2 regions of the Streptomyces sp. DT2A-34 genome follow, and region 1 is predicted to be linked to the other one. Evidence: riboswitches for the same ligand, from Rfam matches in the RefSeq annotation. Region 1 holds a riboswitch; the other holds the start of a gene.
The links. Region 1 has a riboswitch for S-adenosylmethionine ahead of QQM39_RS33595 (aminotransferase class V-fold PLP-dependent enzyme). Riboswitches for the same ligand answer to the same signal wherever they lie in the genome.
Positions count from the first base shown of each region.

Region 1 (8,828 bases):
TTTCACCGGCTACTCGCTCCCGGACGACCTGCTCTCCGGCACCGGTGTCCGCTTCACCCAGGGCGCGATCCTGTCCATGCCGATCGTCGGCACGTACATCTCGTTCTTCCTCTTCGGCGGCGAGTTCCCGGGCGTCGACTTCGTGGCCCGTTTCTACTCGGTCCACATCCTGCTGCTGCCGGGCATCATGCTCGGCCTGGTGGTCGGCCACCTGATCCTGGTCTTCTACCACAAGCACACGCAGTTCGCGGGCCCCGGAAAGACCAACAAGAACGTCGTCGGCATGCCGCTGCTGCCGGTCTACATGGCCAAGGCCGGAGGCTTCTTCTTCCTGGTCTTCGGTGTCATCGCGGCCATCGCGGCGATCGCGCAGATCAACCCGATCTGGGCGATGGGCCCCTACCGTCCGGACCAGGTGTCCACGGGCGCCCAGCCCGACTGGTACATGGGCTTCGCCGAGGGGCTGGTCCGCTACATGCCGGGCTGGGAGATCAACCTCTGGGGTCACACGCTGGTGCTCGGCGTGTTCATCCCGCTGGTGCTCTTCGGTGTGGTCCTGATGGCGATCGCGGTCTACCCGTTCATCGAGTCCTGGGTCACCGGCGACAAGCGCGAGCACCACATCCTGGACCGTCCGCGCAACGCCCCGACGCGTACCGCGTTCGGCGTCGCCTGGATCACCGTGTACATGATCGGCCTGGTCGGTGGTGGCAACGACCTGTGGGCCACCCACTTCCACCTGTCGATCAACGCGGTCACCTGGTTCGTCCGGATCGGCTTCTTCGCCGGACCGGTGCTCGCCTTCATCATCACCAAGCGGATCTGCCTCGGCCTGCAGCGCCGGGACAAGGACAAGGTGCTGCACGGCCGCGAGTCGGGCATCATCAAGCGCCTGCCGCACGGTGAGTTCATCGAGGTGCACGAGCCGCTCAGCCAGGACGCGCTGTACACCCTCACCGCGCACGAGCAGTACAAGCCGCTCGAGATCGGCCCGACGGTCGACGAGAACGGCGTCGAGCGCAAGGTGAAGGGCTCCGAGAAGCTGCGCGCCAAGCTCAGCAAGTCGTACTTCGACGAGGACGGCCAGATCCCGAAGCCGACCGTCGAGGAGTACAAGGAGATCACGAGCGGCCACGGCCACCACTGACGCTCCGCTTGTGGTGCCGCGTTGTGTGGGCTGTCGTCTGCGGCGCCGTCGTGGCTGGTCGCGCAGTTCCCCGCGCCCCTTCAGGGGCGCGGTCGAACCGCCGCCCCGCCGGACCTGCCTAGCCATGCCACGGTTGAAGGGCCCCGTCCGTACAACGGACGGGGCCCTTCGCCGTGCCCTGCGGCTGGATAGGGTGGACCCCGTTGAGACTCGCGTCCCGTAGTGCGGGACATCACAACTGACCCAGGAGCGGCTTATGAGCGCTGTGACCCCCGCTGGAGGCGACATCGCGGCGGGCCGTTCCTGGCCCGAGGTGCTGAGCGCGCTGCTCGGCGGACAGGACCTGAGCGCCGGCGACACGGCATGGGCGATGGACCGCTTCATGAGCGGTGAGGCCTCGGACGCCCAGATCGCGGGCTTCATGGTGGCCCTGCGGGCCAAGGGCGAGACGGTCGAGGAGATCAACGGTCTCGTCGAGGCGATGTACACCCACGCCCAGCCGCTGGACATTCCCGGCCCGGCCGTCGACATCGTCGGCACGGGTGGCGACCGCGCCAAGACGGTCAACATCTCGACGATGTCCGCCATCGTGATCGCGGGCGCCGGCGCGAAGGTCGTCAAGCACGGCAACCGGGCGTCGTCCTCGGCGAGCGGCTCCTCCGACGTGCTGGAGAAGCTCGGCATCAACCTGGACCTGTCGCCGCAGGGCGTGGCGCGGGTGGTGGACGAGGCCGGGATCACCTTCTGCTTCGCGGCCAAGTTCCACCCCTCGATGCGGTTCGTCGGTGGCGTACGGCGGGACCTGGGCATCCCGACCTCGTTCAACCTCCTCGGCCCGCTGACCAACCCCGCCCGCGTCACCGCCTCGGCCGTCGGCTGCTTCGACACCCGGATGGCGGGGCTCATCGCCGGCGTACTGGCCGAGCGCGGCTCGTCGGCGCTGGTGTTCCGCGGCGACGACGGCCTCGACGAGCTGACGACGACGGCCACCTCGCGGGTGTGGGTGGTCCGCGACGGCAAGGTGACCGAGGAGGCCTTCGACCCGCGCGACGTCGGCCTCGACCTGGTGCCCGTGGAGGCGCTGCGCGGCGCGGACGCGTCGTACAACGCGGAGGTCGCCCGGCGCCTGCTGGACGGCGAGACGGGGCCGGTGCGGGAGGCCGTACTGCTCAACTCGGCGGCGGCGCTGGTGGCGTTCGAGCAGACGGACGCTCCGCTCACGGAGCAGATCCGGGTCGGCATGGCGAAGGCGGCGGAGTCGATCGACTCGGGCGCGGCCAAGCGGACGCTGGAGCGGTGGGTGGCTGCCAGCAACGCCTGACCCGGCACATGTGACGCAGGGCGCAGTCCAGGATCCGGACTGCGCCCTTGCGCATCGAAGATCGTATGGCAGGATGTTGGACCAGGTCATGAGTGACAGTCATGAGGCCCCGGCCGACTGTCCGGCAACCCTCCGTCCGTGGCGGGGTGCCCCGGGTGAAGACCAGGCCGTAGGCAGCGAGGTCTACGGCAAGCGCGGGCCCCTCTCGAAACCAGGGGTCCTGGTCGTTCGAGGGAGTCTTCCGTGAGCAAGCGAATGCGATAGGGCCGCTGAGCCCCGCTTCCGCACACCCTTTTCTCTTTCCTGCATGCCTCTCCACTCGCATGCCTCTCACGGGAGTTCGCCATGTCTGTCTCCACCGCTGCCGCCGACCAGTCCGTTTGCACCCCCCTGCCCGTTCTGGGCCGGGATGTCACCGTCCCGCTCGTGACCGGTGGCGAGGTCACCTACGCCGCGCTCGACTACGCCGCCAGCGCCCCCACCCTTCAGCGCGTCTGGGACGACGTGGCCGCCTACGCGCCGTACTACGGCAGCGTCCACCGCGGTGCCGGGTACCTCTCCCAGCTGTCCACCGACCTGTTCGAGAACGCCCGCAGGACGGTCGCCGAGTTCCTGGACTGCCGGGACAGCGACCAGGTCGTGTTCACCCGGTCCACCACCGACTCGCTGAACCTGCTCGCCGCCGCCCTCCCGGCCGACTGCCAGGTCTTCGTCTTCGAGACCGAGCATCACGCCTCCCTGCTGCCCTGGCGCGACGCCCGCGTCACCTACCTCAACGCGCCCCGCACCCCGCGCCAGGCCGTCGAGACCCTGGAGCGGGCCCTCGCCGACCGCACTGTGTCGATCGAAGGGGGCTACGGCCCGGCCCTGGTCTGCGTCACCGGCGCCTCGAACGTCACCGGTGAGCTGTGGCCGGTCCGCGAACTGGCCGCCGCCGCCCACGCGCACGGCGCCCGCATCGTGCTCGACGCCGCGCAGCTCGCCCCGCACCACCCGGTGAGCGTCCAGGACCTCGACGTCGACTGGGTCGCCTTCTCCGGGCACAAGCTGTACGCCCCCTTCGGCTCGGGCGTCCTGGCCGGCCGCGCCGACTGGCTGCGCGAGGCCGAGCCGTACCTCGCGGGCGGCGGCGCCAGCCGTAAGGTCTCCCGGCGCGAGGACGGGGGAGTGGACGTCGAGTGGCACGAGAGCGCCGCCCGGCACGAGGCCGGCTCCCCGAACGTCATCGGCGCCTACTCCATCGCCTCCGCCTGCAAGGCCCTCACCGAGGCCGGGTTCGACGACCTGGTCGCGCGGGAGCAGTACCTGATCGAGAAGGTGCGCGCGGGTCTCGCCGAGGTCCCCGAGGTGCGGGTCCTCTCCCTCTTCGGTGACGACGCCCCGCGCGTCGGCGTGATCTCCTTCGTCGTCGACGGCTGGAACAGCTCCCACTTCGCCGCCGCCCTCTCCGCCGAGTACGGCATCGGGGTGCGGGACGGGCTGTTCTGCGCGCACCCGCTGGTCCGGACGCTGCTGGGCAGCGACCCGCAGACGCAGGGCGAGTGCGGCGCCCCGGAGGCGGCACCCGGCGAGAAGTCCCTCAACGCCATCCGGGTGAGCTTCGGGGCCGGTACGCCGGACGAGCACGTCGAACGGTTCGTGAACGCCGTGAAGGAGCTCGTGACGGACGGTGCCCGGTGGAACTACCGCACGGAGGACGGCCGTTGCGTGCCCGACACCTCCGCTACCTCCGCATGAAGCCCCGGCGCCGGTAGCCGGGCGCCCAGCAGAATCATCCGCAGGGCGCGTTCGGTGGCGTCCGTGAGGAGTTCGGAGGCCCGCACGAGGGCCTCCGCCAGGGCCATCGGCGCCGGCAGGATCCCGCTGAAGGCGTCCACGCCGGGCACGTCGTAGGCGCCCTCGCCGAGCGTGCCCGCCAGCGCGAGCACCGGGCGACCCGACAGCTTGGCCCGGCGGGCCACCTCGGCCGGGACCTTCCCGCGGGGCGTCTGGTGGTCCATGGCGCCCTCGGCGGTGACGACCAGGTCGGCGCGGGCCAGGCGGGCGTCCAGGTCGAGGTGGGCCAGCAGCACCTCGAAGCGGGGGAGCAGCCGGGCGCCCAGCGCGGCGAGGCCGGCGCCCAGGCCGCCGGACGCGCCGGTGCCGGGGCCGCCGTACAGGTCCGTGTCCACGACACCCAGGTCTCGGGTGAGGACGCGCGCCCAGTTCTCCAGGCCCGCCGACAACTCCTCCACCTGCGCGGGCGTCGCCCCCTTCTGCGGGCCGAAGACACGGGCCACGCCGCGCTCGCCGCACAGCACGTTGTACGGGTTGCAGGCGACGAGCAGCTCGACGTCCCGCAGGCGCGGGTCCAGGCCGGACGGGTCGATCCGGGCGAGCCGCGTCAACTCGCGTCCCCCGCGAGGGAGTTCGAAGCCGTCGGCGTCCAGGAGGCGGGCCCCGAGCGCCTGGAGCGCGCCGGCGCCCCCGTCGGACGTACCCGAGTCGCCGCAGCCGATCAGGATGCGCCGTACGCCCGTGTCGAGCGCGGCGCGAAGGAGTTCGCCGACGCCGTACGTCGTCGTGGCGCCCGGGTCGCGCAGGGCGCGCGGGACCAGGGAGAGGCCCGCGACCGCGGCCATCTCCACGACCGCCGTGTCACGGTCGCGGGAGCCGAGCAGCGCGAAGTGCGTGCCGATCGGCTCGCCGACCGGACCCGTGGCGGGCAGGGCGACGAGCCGTCCGCCGGTCGCGGTGGCCAGCGCGGCGGCCGTGCCCTCGCCGCCGTCCACCAGGGGGATCAGGTCCAGTTCGGCGTCCGGCAGGACCCGGCGGACACCGTCGGCGATGGCGTCGGCGGCGGCCTGGGCGGACAGGGACTCCTTGAAGCCACTGGGGGCTACGACGACTCGGGTCAGCATCAGATCTCCTAGCGCAGCACGGGTACGCCGAGCAGCGGCCACACCGCGACGGCGAAGAGCAGGACGAGGGCGGCCGTCAGCGGGGCCAGGACGGCGGACAGGCGCAGCAGGTCGCGGGGGGTGTAGGTGGGCGTCCCGGGGATGTCGGAGAAGAGCGTGACCGGCTTCGCGGACGCCGGGAGCGTGTGGCAGAAACCGGCCGCGGCGGTGGACGCCAGCGCGGCGGCGACCGGGTTGACGCCGACGCCGACGGCCGCCGCGACGACCAGCGGGACCAGCACGGAGGAGCGGGCCGAGCGGGACTGCAGGACCAGGTGGGCCGCGGTGCTGACCACGATCACGACGGCCAGGAACAGCAGCGGGCTGATGCCCGTGGGGAGCCCGTCGACCAGCCATTTCGCCGCTCCCGAGTCGGCGAGCGCCACGCCCATCGCCATCGTCGCCGCCATGAACAGCAGCAGCGACCAGGGGACCGTCTTCAGCGCGTCCTTCAGGTGCACGGTGCCCAGGGCCGGCGAGGCCGCCACCACCGCGCCGATCAGCGCGACGACCGCGGGCGGCACCCGGTGCAGCGGCTCGCTGCACCACAGCAGTACGACCGTGCCGAGCAGCAGCGCGCACCGCTTCTCGGCCTGCGACCAGGGGCCGGTGACCGGGGCGTCGCTGTGCTCCTGGATCTGCTCCGGGGTGATGTGCACGGGGCCTTTGCGGTCCGCGCGCCGAGTCGTCGTCAGGAGTACGGCCTCGGCGGCGAGGTGGGACGAGGCCACGGCCAGCGGCAGGCCCAGCAGCAGCCATTCCGTGAAGCCGATCCGGTCACCCGTCGCCTGCCACAGCACCGATACGGTGATCAGATGCGCGCCCGCCCCGATCAGGGTCGCCACCGCGGACAGCAGGATCACGGTCGGGAACAGCAGGGCCAGCATCACCACCAGTCGTTTCCGGTCGGCCAGCACCTTGGCGAGCGCCAGGAACACCGGCAGGGCGAGCGCGGCCCGCCCGGAGGTGGCCGGCACCGCGAACGCCGTGACGACCAGGGCGGCCGTGGTGAGGTGCACGAGCTGCCGTACGGTGCGCGCCCCGCCGACCAGGAACGCCGCCGCCCGGCCCGCGAGCCCCGTCCGGGTCACCGCGGCCGCCAGCACGAAGGCGCAGATCAGCAGCCACACCGTGGAGTCGCCGAGGGTGCCGAAGAGCGTGTCGCTGCTGATCACCCCGGTCACCGTCAGCGCGAGGCCCGCGCCCAGCGCGATGTACGTGTCGTCGACCGGCGTGGCGATCCAGGCGCAGGTCGCCAGGGCGAACACGGCGAGGGTGAGGCGGGCGTCGGCGCCGAGTCCGGGGAAGTTGCCGGGCACCGCGAGCAGCGCGCACAGGGAGAGCGCCACGCAGAGGGCCGCGCTCAGACGGAGGTTCAGGGTCACGTCATCGAGGGTTCACCCGGGCGGTGAGCCTTCCATGAGCCGTACATGAAGGAGACTTCACGCGGACAGGCGGTACCCCACCCCACGCACCGTCTCGAACCGCTCGGCCCCCAGTTTCTTGCGCAGCGCCCGCAGGTACACGTCCACGATGTTCGACCCGGGATCGAAGTCGTAGCCCCATACGTGCGACAGGATCTGCTCGCGGGACAGTACCTGTCCCGGATGCCTCAGGAACAGCTCCAGCAGCACGAACTCACGGGCCGTCAGGTCCACCGTCCGGTCCCCGGCCCGCGCCCGCCGCGTGCGCAGGTCCAGGGTCAGCGAGCCGGACCGCAGCACCGTCACCTCGGGCGCCCGGGCCGCCGTACGCAGGCGCAGTCGTACCCGGGCGAGCAGTTCCTCGAAGCGGAACGGCTTGGTCATCCAGTCGTCGGCACCGCCCTCCAGACCGGCCACCGTGTCCCGTACGGAGTCCCGGGCGGTCAGCACGATCACCGGGACCGTCACCCGGGCCTCGCGCAGTTCGCGCAGCACCGTGAAGCCGTCCCGGCCGGGCAGCCCGATGTCCAGGACCACGAGGTCGAAACCGCCGGTCAACGCGTACTCGTAGGCTGCCTCGCCGTCGCCGACGACGGTCGTGGTGAAGCCGTTGGAGCGCAGGCCCTTCTCGACGAAGGAGGCGATCCGTTCCTCGTCCTCGACGATGAGAATGCGGTTCACAGGCGTACCTCGCTCGGAATGCGGTTCACGGGCGGGCCCCTTCCAGGGTCAGTACGAAGGTGGCGCCGCCGCCCTCGGTGGCGTGCAGGCGGATCCGGCCGCCGTGGGCCTCCGCGATCGCCCGGACGATCGACAGGCCGAGCCCGGCGCCCGAGCCCTGGGCGCCGCGTCGGGCGGTGCCGCGCCGGAAGCGTTCGAAGATCACCTCGGCGTCCTGCGGCTGGACGCCGGGCCCGGAGTCGGCGACGTACAGCTCGACGCCCTGGCCGTCGACGCGGGAGCCGATCCGTACGGTCTGCCGGGGTGCGGTGTGCTGCACGGCGTTCTGGGCGAGCTGGACCATCGCCTGCGTGATGCGCTGCGGGTCCAACTCGGCCTCCACATCGGCCACTTCGGCGAGCTGCCAGTCCCGCTCGCCGAGGGTGCGGGCCTTGACGTAGACGTCGGCGGTGAGTTCGGCGAGCTGGACCGGCTCCGGGGTGACGAAGTCGGGGCGCTCGGCCTTGGCGAGCAGCAGCAGGTCCTCGACGATGCGGCTCATCCGGTCCAGTTCGTCGGTGACCAGCCGTATCGTCTCCTCGCGCTCCACCGGGTCGTCGCCCATCAGCTCCAGATGCCCGCGCACGATGGTGATCGGCGTGCGCAGCTCGTGGCCCGCGTCGTCGACGAACTCCCGCTGGGCGGCGAAGGCGCGCTCCAGCCGGTCGAGCATGGCGTTGAACGTCTCCGCGAGCGCGGCGATGTCGTCCCGCCCGTGCACCGGGATACGGCGGGTGAGGTCCTGCTCGGTGAGCTGGGCCGCCGCGGTGTGCACCAGCCGCACGGGCTTGAGGATCCGCCCGGCGACCGCCCAGCCGATGCCGGTCGTCATCAGCAGGGCGACCCCGGAGATGGCGAGCAGGATGCGGAACTCCTCGTTCACCGCGGCCTGTTCGCGCCCCGGGTGGAAGGCGACGACGAACGCGGCCTCCGCCTCGCCGCCGGCCCGGGCGACGGTGACCTTGGCCCAGCGGATCTCGCCGGAGGCCCGGTGCAGCGTGCCCGTGGCGTCGGGCGAGTCGAAGATGCGGCGGCGGGCGTCGGCGTCCTCGTGCAGGGGAATGGGGACGGGGATGTCGCGTGGCTGGCGGAACTGCGCCGGGGCCGTGCCCGGGCGGCCCACCAGGCCGATCAGCTCCTCGTCCGGGTCGGCGTACTGCCGTACCAGGAACTCGACCAGCAGCCGGGACGGGTCGGTGAACGGGCGGCCGGTCTCGGGATCGACGCCCCGCTCCTCGAAGTTGGCGAACTCGCCGGCCTCCTGCGCGAGCAGCCCG
Region 1 is NZ_JASTWJ010000001.1:7,529,239-7,538,066, forward strand. It holds gene QQM39_RS33585 (cytochrome bc complex cytochrome b subunit) at 1-1,147, shown strand, start outside; gene trpD (anthranilate phosphoribosyltransferase) at 1,404-2,468, shown strand; SAM riboswitch class IV at 2,553-2,669, shown strand; gene QQM39_RS33595 (aminotransferase class V-fold PLP-dependent enzyme) at 2,814-4,205, shown strand; gene QQM39_RS33600 (glycerate kinase) at 4,151-5,368, opposite strand; gene QQM39_RS33605 (SLC13 family permease) at 5,377-6,792, opposite strand; gene QQM39_RS33610 (response regulator transcription factor) at 6,850-7,512, opposite strand; gene QQM39_RS33615 (HAMP domain-containing sensor histidine kinase) at 7,538-8,828, opposite strand, start outside.

Region 2 (8,828 bases), 2.0 Mb from region 1:
AGTGGCCGGATACGTCGATCAGGTGGGCGTTCTCTGGGGCTGTGCCGGCGATGCGGGGGCCGTCGACGATCACTTGGGCGTCTTTGAGGGTTCCCGTGGGCATGACCACGTTGGCGCCGGAGAGGATCAGGGGCACTTTGCCTGTTGCGGGCTGCGGGTTCGCTGTGGCTGGTCGCGCAGTTCCCCGCGCCCCTGGGTGGGCTGCCATCAGGGAGATACCTCCGTACGGTCGGTTTTGTCGAGGAGATCCCAGGCCAGGAGCCCGGCGCCCAGGCATCCCGCCGTATCGCCCAGGGCCGCGGGGACGATCTCCGGCAGCTTCTGGAAAGTCACCCGCCGCCGGACGGCGTCCCGCAGTGGTGTGAACAACGTTTCCCCCGCCTCAGCGAGGCCGCCGCCGATGATCAACATCCGGGGGTCCAGCAGGGTGAGGGCGGTGACCAGACCGTCGGCGAGTGCGTCCACGGCCTCCTGCCACACCCGTACGGCGTTCGGGTCACCGGACGCGACGGCCTTCGCGCAGTCCGCCGCGTCCGCCTCCGGGTCCCCGCAGGCAGCGGCCCATGCCTTGCTCACCGCCGCCGCGGAGGCGAACCGCTCCAGACAGCCGTGCTGCCCGCACGGACAGGCGGGCCCGCCGGGCCGTACGACGATGTGGCCGATCTCGCCCGCGAAGCCGTGCGCACCCGCCTCCACCCGGCCGTCGATGCCGATGGCGCCGGCGATCCCGGTGCCGAGCGGCACGAAGAGGAAACGGTCGGTGCCCCTGCCCGCGCCGATCCGGCCCTCCGCGAGACCGCCGGTGCGCACGTCGTGGCCGAGGGCGACGGGGATGCCGCCGAGCCGTTCGGTGAGCAGCTGCCGCAGGGGTACGTCCCGCCAGGCCAGGTTGGCCGCGTAGGTGGCGATGCCCCGTTCCTCGTCGACGATCCCGGGGACGGCGACGCCGACGGCGGCCGCGGGCTCGCCGAAGTGCTGTTCGCCGTACGCGCGCAGCTCGGCGGCGAAGTCGAGGATGCCCTCGACGACCGCGTCCGGCCCGCGCTCGCGCCCGGTCGGGCGGCGGGCCTGATGGAGGAGCACGGGGGTTCTGGGGGGCGCCCCCCGGGAAGGCACACTGCTCGCCCCTGCCAGAGCGGCCTTCATCCCGGTGCCGCCCACATCGAGGGCGATGACATGTCTCACGGGGACAGTGTGTCTTGCGCACCCGCGAGAGGTCTAGTCCACTTACGTGGTGTAGACCTTATGGGGGTAATATGTATGACGTTTCGAAAGTTTCGAACATGGGTGTGGGGCGGTTTTGCGTGCAGCGGCGTAGGCGTACGAGGCGTACCTGGCGTACGGGGACGATCGCGGCGGTGTCCGCGCTGGGCCTGACGGCGGTTCTGGGCGGCTGTGGGCTGACCGGTGGTTCGGACGAGGTGACGCTGAAGCTGGTCGCCGCGGACTACGGGGACAGCGCCGCGAACAGCTCCGAGAAGTACTGGGACAAGCTCGTGAAGGCGTACGAGGCCGAGCACCCCGGCGTACGGATCGATGTCAGCGTGTACTCCTGGAACGACGTCGACGCCAAGGTCAAGCAGATGGTCGACGCCGGCAAGGCGCCGGACATGGCGCAGATCGGCGCGTACGCGGACTACGCCGCGAAGGACCTCCTCTACTCGGCCGACGACCTGCTCTCCATCTCCGTCCAGGCCGACCTCGTCGCGCAGCTCGCGGACGCCGGGCAGGTCGACGGGGTGCAGTACGGCATACCGTTCGCCTCCTCCACGCGCCTGCTCTTCTACAACAAGACCCTCTTCCAGAAGGCCGGCCTCACCGCGCCGACGACCTGGAAGGAGCTGGCCGCCGACGCCGCGGTGCTCAAGGCGGACGGCGTGAAGTACCCGTACGCGCTGCCGCTCGGGCCCGAGGAGGCGCAGGCCGAGACGATGCAGTGGCTGCTCAGTGGCGGGGGCGGTTACACCGACGCCGACTACGGCACGTACAGCATCGACTCCGCGGAGAACGTCGCCACCTTCGACTGGCTCAAGAACAACCTGGTCGGCAAGGGGCTCACGGGGCCGGTCGAGCCCGGCGAGCTCAACCGGGCCGACGCGTTCTCGGCCTTCGCGGCCGGGGACGTCGGCATGCTCAACGGCCACCCCTCGCTGATGCAGATGGCCGCGAAGAAGGGCGTGAAGTTCGGCATGGTGCCCATGCCCGGGCTGGACGGTCCCACCGAGATGTCCATGGGCGTGGCCGACTGGATGATGGCCTTCAAGCAGAACGGCCATGCCGAGCAGGTGGGCGAGTTCCTCGACTTCGTCTACGACCAGCAGAACGTCCTGGACTTCTCCCGTGAGTACGACCTGCTGCCCGTCACGAACTCCGCGTCCACCGTGATGACGGCGGCCCCGCAGGACGCCGACCTCCAGCCCTTCCTGGAGCAGCTCTCGCTCTCCGAGCTGTACCCGGTGGGGCGGACCTCGTGGGCCGCGGTCAGCGCGGACATCAAGAAGCGGATCGGCAAGACGGTCTCGGCCGGGGGGAGCCCTTCGGCGATTCTGGGGCAGCTGCAGTCGACGGCTGCGCGGGCGGAGAGTGCCGAGTAGCTCCGCCGGTGGTTGGTCGGTGGCGGGGCGAGAGTGATGGCGGTGGCAGGGCAACGGTGGTGTCGGTGGCGGGGGCTAGTGTGCGGGACATGAGCCAGGAACAGTCCGAGCCCGCCGCCCTCGCGGAGCGTGAGCAGGCCATCCTCGCCCTGGAACGCCGGGGTTTTCCGGGGCCCGGTGCGAAGGAACGGGCGATACGCGAGGAGCTTGGCCTGGCGCCCGTGCGCTACTACCAGCTGTTGAACGCCCTGCTGGATGACGCCCGGGCCTTGGCGCACGATCCGGTGACGGTGAACCGGTTGCGGCGGGTGCGGGAGGGGCGGCGGGCGGAACGGTGACGGGTGCGCGCCGGGAGGTTTTCGCCCCCGCCGCCCCTACCCGTCCCATCCCTGGGGGCTGCCGCCCCCAGACCCCCGCTTCGGCCCTGAACGGGCCTCGTCCTCAAACGCCGGACGGGCTGAGTACGTCAGCCACCCCGGCGTGCACCCCTGCTGGGTAGGGTCGCCCCATGGGCAGTCACTCGACCAACTCCACGGACCCCCTGCCGACCCCCACCACCCAACCCGGCCGCGCCGGCCTCGCCGCCATCCTCGCCCGCCCGGAACGCGCACTGATCGCCCTCGACTTCGACGGAACACTCGCACCGATCGTCCCGGACCCCGAGCAGGCCCGCCCCCACCCCGACGCCCTGCCGGCCCTCACCGCGCTCGCCCCGAAGGTCGCCGCCGTGGCGGTGATCACCGGCCGCCCGGCCGACGTCGCCGTACGGTACGGCGGTTTCACCGGAGCCCCAGGCCTGGAGCACCTCGTCGTGCTCGGCCACTACGGCGCCGAGCGCTGGGACGCCGTCAGCGGTGAGGTCACCGCCCCCGACCCCCACCCCGGCATCGCAGCCGTACGCGTCGAACTGCCGGACCTCCTCGACAGCACACAGGGCACCTGGGTCGAGGACAAGGGCCATGCCATCGCCGTGCACACGCGCCGCGCGGCCGACCCCCAGGGCACCTTCGACGCCCTCCGCGAGCCCCTCACCGACCTCGCCACCCGCAACGGCCTCATCGTCGAACCGGGCCGCATGGTCCTCGAACTCCGCCCACCCGGCATGGACAAGGGCGTGGCGCTGAGCGAGTACGTCCGCGAACTCGGCGCCGAGTCCGTCCTCTACGCCGGCGACGACCTGGGCGACCTCCCCGCGTACGCCGCCGTCGGCGAACTCCGCTCCGACGGCACCCCCGGCCTCCTGGTGTGCAGCGGCAGCGAGGAGGTCACCGAGCTGTCGGAGAAGGCGGACCTCGTGGTCGACGGTCCGCAGGGGGTCGTACGACTGTTGCGGGCGATCGCTGGTCGAGCAGACTGATCCGGCGATCGCCGCCCAGGCGCGCGCCTACCGGGCGGTCCGACCGGGCGAGCCGGCCGCGCTCAAGCGGGCCGGCCGGCCCCCTCCTCCAGCGCGTGCAGCTGGTCCAGGAACCACTGGGCCGGCGGGAGCGCGGTCGCGGCCGCAGCCAGCCGCTTCGACCGTTCCGCCCGCTCCTCCGGCCCCACGGACAACGCCTCGTGCAGCGCCCGCGCCGTGCCGATCACGTCGTACGGGTTCACGGCGATCGCGTCCTCGCCCAGCTCCTCGAACGCCCCGGCCTCCCGCGACAGCACCAGCACGCATCCCTCGTCGGAGAGGACCGGCACCTCCTTCGCGACGAGGTTCATGCCGTCCCGGATGGGGTTCACGAGGGCCACGTCGGCCAGCCGGTACGCGGCCAGCGACCGCGCGAAGTCGTCCTTGACGTGGAGCACGACCGGCGTCCAACCCGGCGTCCCGTACCGGGAGTTGATCTCATCCGCCACTCTCTGGACCTCGGCCGTGTAGTCGCGGTACACCGCGAGGTCCTGGCGCGAGGGGTACGCGAACGCCACGTGCACCACCCGCTCCCGCCACTCGGGGTGGTCGTCGAGCAGCTGCCGATAGGCCAGCAGGCCGCGCACGATGTTCTTGGACAGCTCGGTCCGGTCGACCCGCACGATCGTCTTGCGGCCCTCGCCGATCTCGTCCCGCAGCGCCAGGATCCGCTCCTCGACGTCCGCCTCGTGGGCCCGCCGCCGCAGGAAGTCCGCGTCCGCCCCCAGCCCGTGCACGCCGATCCGCGTGGACCCGAGCCCGCCCGTGAACTGCTCACAGCACGCGGTGAACGCGTCCGCCCAGCGGCGGGTGAGGAAACCGAGCCGGTCGGCACCCAGCATCCCGCGCAGCACCTGCCCGGCGATGTCGTCCGGCAGCATCCGGAAGTACTCCGGCGGCGCCCACGGGGTGTGCGAAAAGTGCCCGATCCGCAGGTCCGGGCGCAGCTCGCGCAGCATCCCGGGAACGAGGGTCAGGTGGTAGTCCTGCACGACCACCGAAGCACCCCGCGCCGCCTCCGCGGCCAGCGCCTCGGCGAAGGCCCGGTTGTACGCCTCGTACGACGCCCACTGCCGCCGGAACTCCGCATCGAACACCGGCTCAAGCGGCGTCTGGTACAGCATGTGGTGCACGAACCACAGCACCGAGTTGGCGATGCCGTTGTACGCGTCGGCATGCACGTCGGCCGGGATGTCCAGCATCCGCACGCCGTCCTCGCCGACCCCGCGCCGTACGGCCTCCCGGTCGCCGTCGGACAACGCCGAGCACACCCACAGCGCGCCCGCCTGCGAGCCGATCGCCGACAGGCCGGAGACCAGCCCGCCGCCGCCGCGTTTGGCGTGCAGTGAACCGTCCTCGCGCACCGTGTAGGAGACAGGGCCCCGGTTGGAGGCGACCAGCACCCGCGCAGCACCGTACGTAGCAGCCATACGCCTCAACCTAGCCCGGCCCGGAACCGCTCAAACGTGCGGTTCACCTCACTGGCAGGGGCCGTATACGACGTTCAAGCCACCTTGCGGGAGGCGTACTCCGCGATCTCCGCCATCGGCGGCCGCTCCTCCGTGTCCACGGAGAACGTGCGTGGCTCGAAACCGTCCTCGCCCCGCTCGAACTGGGTGAGGGCGGGGCGGATGAGATGGCCGCGGGCCAGCCGCAGCTGGGCCGTGCGGTAGATCGCGGCGGACATCCGGCCGAGGGCCTGCCCGTCCTGGTGGCGGTGTTTGCGGACGCCCACGTCCACCTGGGCCAGGGCGTCGAGGCCCACCAGGTGCAGGGCGTCGACCAGCATGCCGAGCTCGACGCCGTAGCCCACGGGGAAGGGGAGCTGTTCCAGCAGCGAGCGGCGGGCCGCGTACTCGCCGCCGAGCGGCTGCACGAAACCGGCCAGCTGCGGCCAGTGCATGTTCAGCAGCGGGCGCGCCATCAGCTCGGTCACCCGGCCGCCCTGCCCGGCCGTCTTGCCGGAGGCGAGCGAATTCAACTCAGTGCCGAGGGGGCGGTCGTACATGGCCTTGACGAGGTCGACCTCGGGATCGGTGAGCAGCGGGCCCACGATGCCGGAGACGAAGTCGGAGGAGAACTCCTTCAGGTCCGCGTCGATGAAGCAGACGATGTCGCCGCTCGTGACGAGCAGCGAGCGCCACAGCACCTCGCCCTTGCCGGGCACGGTCGGGATGCGGGGCAGGATGTCGTCGCGGTGGACGACCCGGGCGCCCGCGGCGGCGGCCACCTCGGAGGTACGGTCGGTGGATCCCGAGTCGACGACGACGATCTCGTCGACCAGCGGAACCTGCTGCATGAGGTCGTGACGGATGATCGCGACGATGTCGCCGACCGTCTCCTCCTCGTTGAGCGCAGGCAGCACGACGGAGACCGACTGGCCCGTACGCTGCTTGGCGGCCAGGATCCGGTGGAGCGGGCGATCGGTCACGGACCAGGAGCGGGTGCTCAGCCAGCGCTCGACTTCTTCCAGCACGGTTGGCGGCTCCTCACGGTTTGTCTCGCGGTTCGGACGGACTCTCTCAACTGTCCTGGCCGTCGGTTACAGTCTTGAACAACGCGGATGACCATCGCATGTCCGGGGTCAACCGCCGTTAACAACCGAATACAGCTCATCCAGAGGGGCAGAGGGAAACGGCCCGATGAAGCCCCGGCAACCCTCCAGTCGGTTCTCGTAGCGATCACTGCCGTATCACCGCTGATCGTCTCCGCGAGGCTCCCGGCTAGGGAAGGTGCCAAATCCGTCTCACGGCGAGATGCGTCGTGAGGAAGATGAGGAGAAAGGGCCTCGCCTCACATGGCTGCGCAGACTGTTGCAAGCACCACCGAATCCACCGTAGACCTCGGTCCCGCCGCGGCGCTGTCCTGCCGCGAGTGTGGCCACCGGGTACCCCTCGGACCGGTCTTCGCGTGCGAGGAGTGTTTCGGCCCGCTGGAGATCGCCTACGACTTCTCGGCCTACGACGCCGAGGAGCTCCGCAAGCGGATCGAGGCGGGACCCGCGAACATCTGGCGTTACGCGCCCCTCCTGCCCGTCCCCGCCGACGTGGCCACCAAGCCGAACATCAACCCCGGCTGGACCCAGCTCGTCAAGGCCGACAACCTCGCGCGCGAGCTGGGGGTCGACGCCGGCAAGCTGTTCATCAAGGACGACTCCGGCAACCCGACGCACTCCTTCAAGGACCGCGTCGTCGCCCAGGCCCTGGAGGCCGCGCGGGCCTTCGGCTTCACGACCCTCTCCTGCTCGTCCACCGGCAACCTCGCCGGTGCGGTGGGCGCCGCCGCCGCCCGCGCCGGCTTCCGGTCCTGCGTGTTCATCCCGCACGACCTGGAGCAGGGCAAGGTCGTCATGGCCGCGGTCTACGGCGGTGAGCTCGTCGGCATCGAGGGCAACTACGACGACGTGAACCGTTTCTGCTCCGAGCTGATCGGCGACCCGGCCGGCGAGGGCTGGGGCTTCGTCAACGTCAACCTGCGGCCGTACTACGCGGAGGGCTCCAAGACCCTGGCGTACGAGATCTGCGAGCAGCTCGGCTGGCAGATCCCGGACCAGCTGGTCGTGCCGATCGCCTCCGGCTCGCAGCTCACGAAGATCGACAAGGGGCTGCAGGAGCTGATCAAGCTCGGCCTCGTCGAGGACAAGCCGTACAAGATCTTCGGAGCGCAGGCCGAGGGCTGCTCGCCGGTGTCCGTCGCCTTCAAGGCCGGCCACGATGTCGTCCGCCCGCAGAAGCCGAACACCATCGCCAAGTCGCTGGCGATCGGCAACCCGGCGGACGGGCCGTATGTCCTGGACATCGCTCGCCGTACCGGCGGTGCGGTGGAGGACGTGACGGACGAGCAGGTCGTGGACGCGATCAAGGTGCTCGCTCGGACCGAGGGCATCTTCGCGGAGACCGCCGGTGGGGTGACCGTGGGTGTGACGCGCAAGCTGATCGAGAACGGTGTCCTCGACCCGACGAAGACGACGGTTGTCCTGAACACCGGTGATGGTCTGAAGACGCTGGATGCGGTGGCCGGTACGGGGCTTACTGCGACCATTCGTCCCAACCTCGACTCGTTCCGTGAGGCTGGGCTCGTCTAAGACCGTTGTTCGCTGCGGGCCGGTGGGGGCTGGTCGCGCAGTTCCCCGCGCCCCTAGGGACGCTGCCCCACCGAACCTGCATACCCGACCGGAGGTCACACCGTATGAGCGTCACCGTCCGCATCCCGACCATCCTGCGCACCTACACCGGCGGGCAGGCTGAGGTCGCCGCTGAAGGCGGCACCCTCGGCGAGGTCATCGCCGACCTGGAGAAGAACCACACCGGGATCGCCGCCCGGGTGCTCGACGACCAGGGCAAGCTGCGTCGGTTCGTCAATGTGTACGTCAATGACGACGACGTCCGTTTCGAGCAGGGGCTGGAGACGGCGACGCCGGACGGTGCGGGCGTTTCCATCATCCCGGCTGTCGCCGGCGGCTGACCGAATGACCGATCATTACCCTCGGTAATGCCAATTACCGAGAGTTCATCGGATTGCCCCCTCCGTGAGAGAAGCGGAGGGGGCAATTCTGTGTGGTTGAGCGAGGTACAGTTGGGGAAAGCGCCGCCGATTCACGGGTCGGTGGCCCTTGATTTCTGCCGCACCCCCGACAAGAAGTAGCCAAAGTGTGCGGGTTTTTTGCGGCTTTTGTTCCCTTTGCCGGGTCCGACTTGACCTGAAGTCAGCGGAATTGTCCCCACATTCCCGACCGGTCGTGCCCGGATTTCTCGTCCGATTGACCTGTTGCAGACGGCAGTTGGGCAGATACATTCAGCCGCGGTCGACGCGTTCCGGCGCACGCCCCCGACCAATGG
Region 2 is NZ_JASTWJ010000001.1:5,504,472-5,513,299, forward strand. It holds gene nagA (N-acetylglucosamine-6-phosphate deacetylase) at 1-103, opposite strand, end outside; gene QQM39_RS24545 (ROK family protein) at 208-1,185, opposite strand; gene QQM39_RS24550 (extracellular solute-binding protein) at 1,359-2,594, shown strand; gene QQM39_RS24555 (DUF3263 domain-containing protein) at 2,684-2,932, shown strand; gene otsB (trehalose-phosphatase) at 3,103-3,951, shown strand; gene QQM39_RS24565 (trehalose-6-phosphate synthase) at 4,014-5,420, opposite strand; gene QQM39_RS24570 (glucosyl-3-phosphoglycerate synthase) at 5,495-6,466, opposite strand; SAM riboswitch class I at 6,600-6,769, shown strand; gene thrC (threonine synthase) at 6,788-8,074, shown strand; gene QQM39_RS24580 (MoaD/ThiS family protein) at 8,179-8,454, shown strand.
Region 2: it holds a riboswitch for S-adenosylmethionine, as region 1 does, so the genes downstream of both, thrC (threonine synthase) here and QQM39_RS33595 (aminotransferase class V-fold PLP-dependent enzyme) in region 1, are expected to answer to the same signal.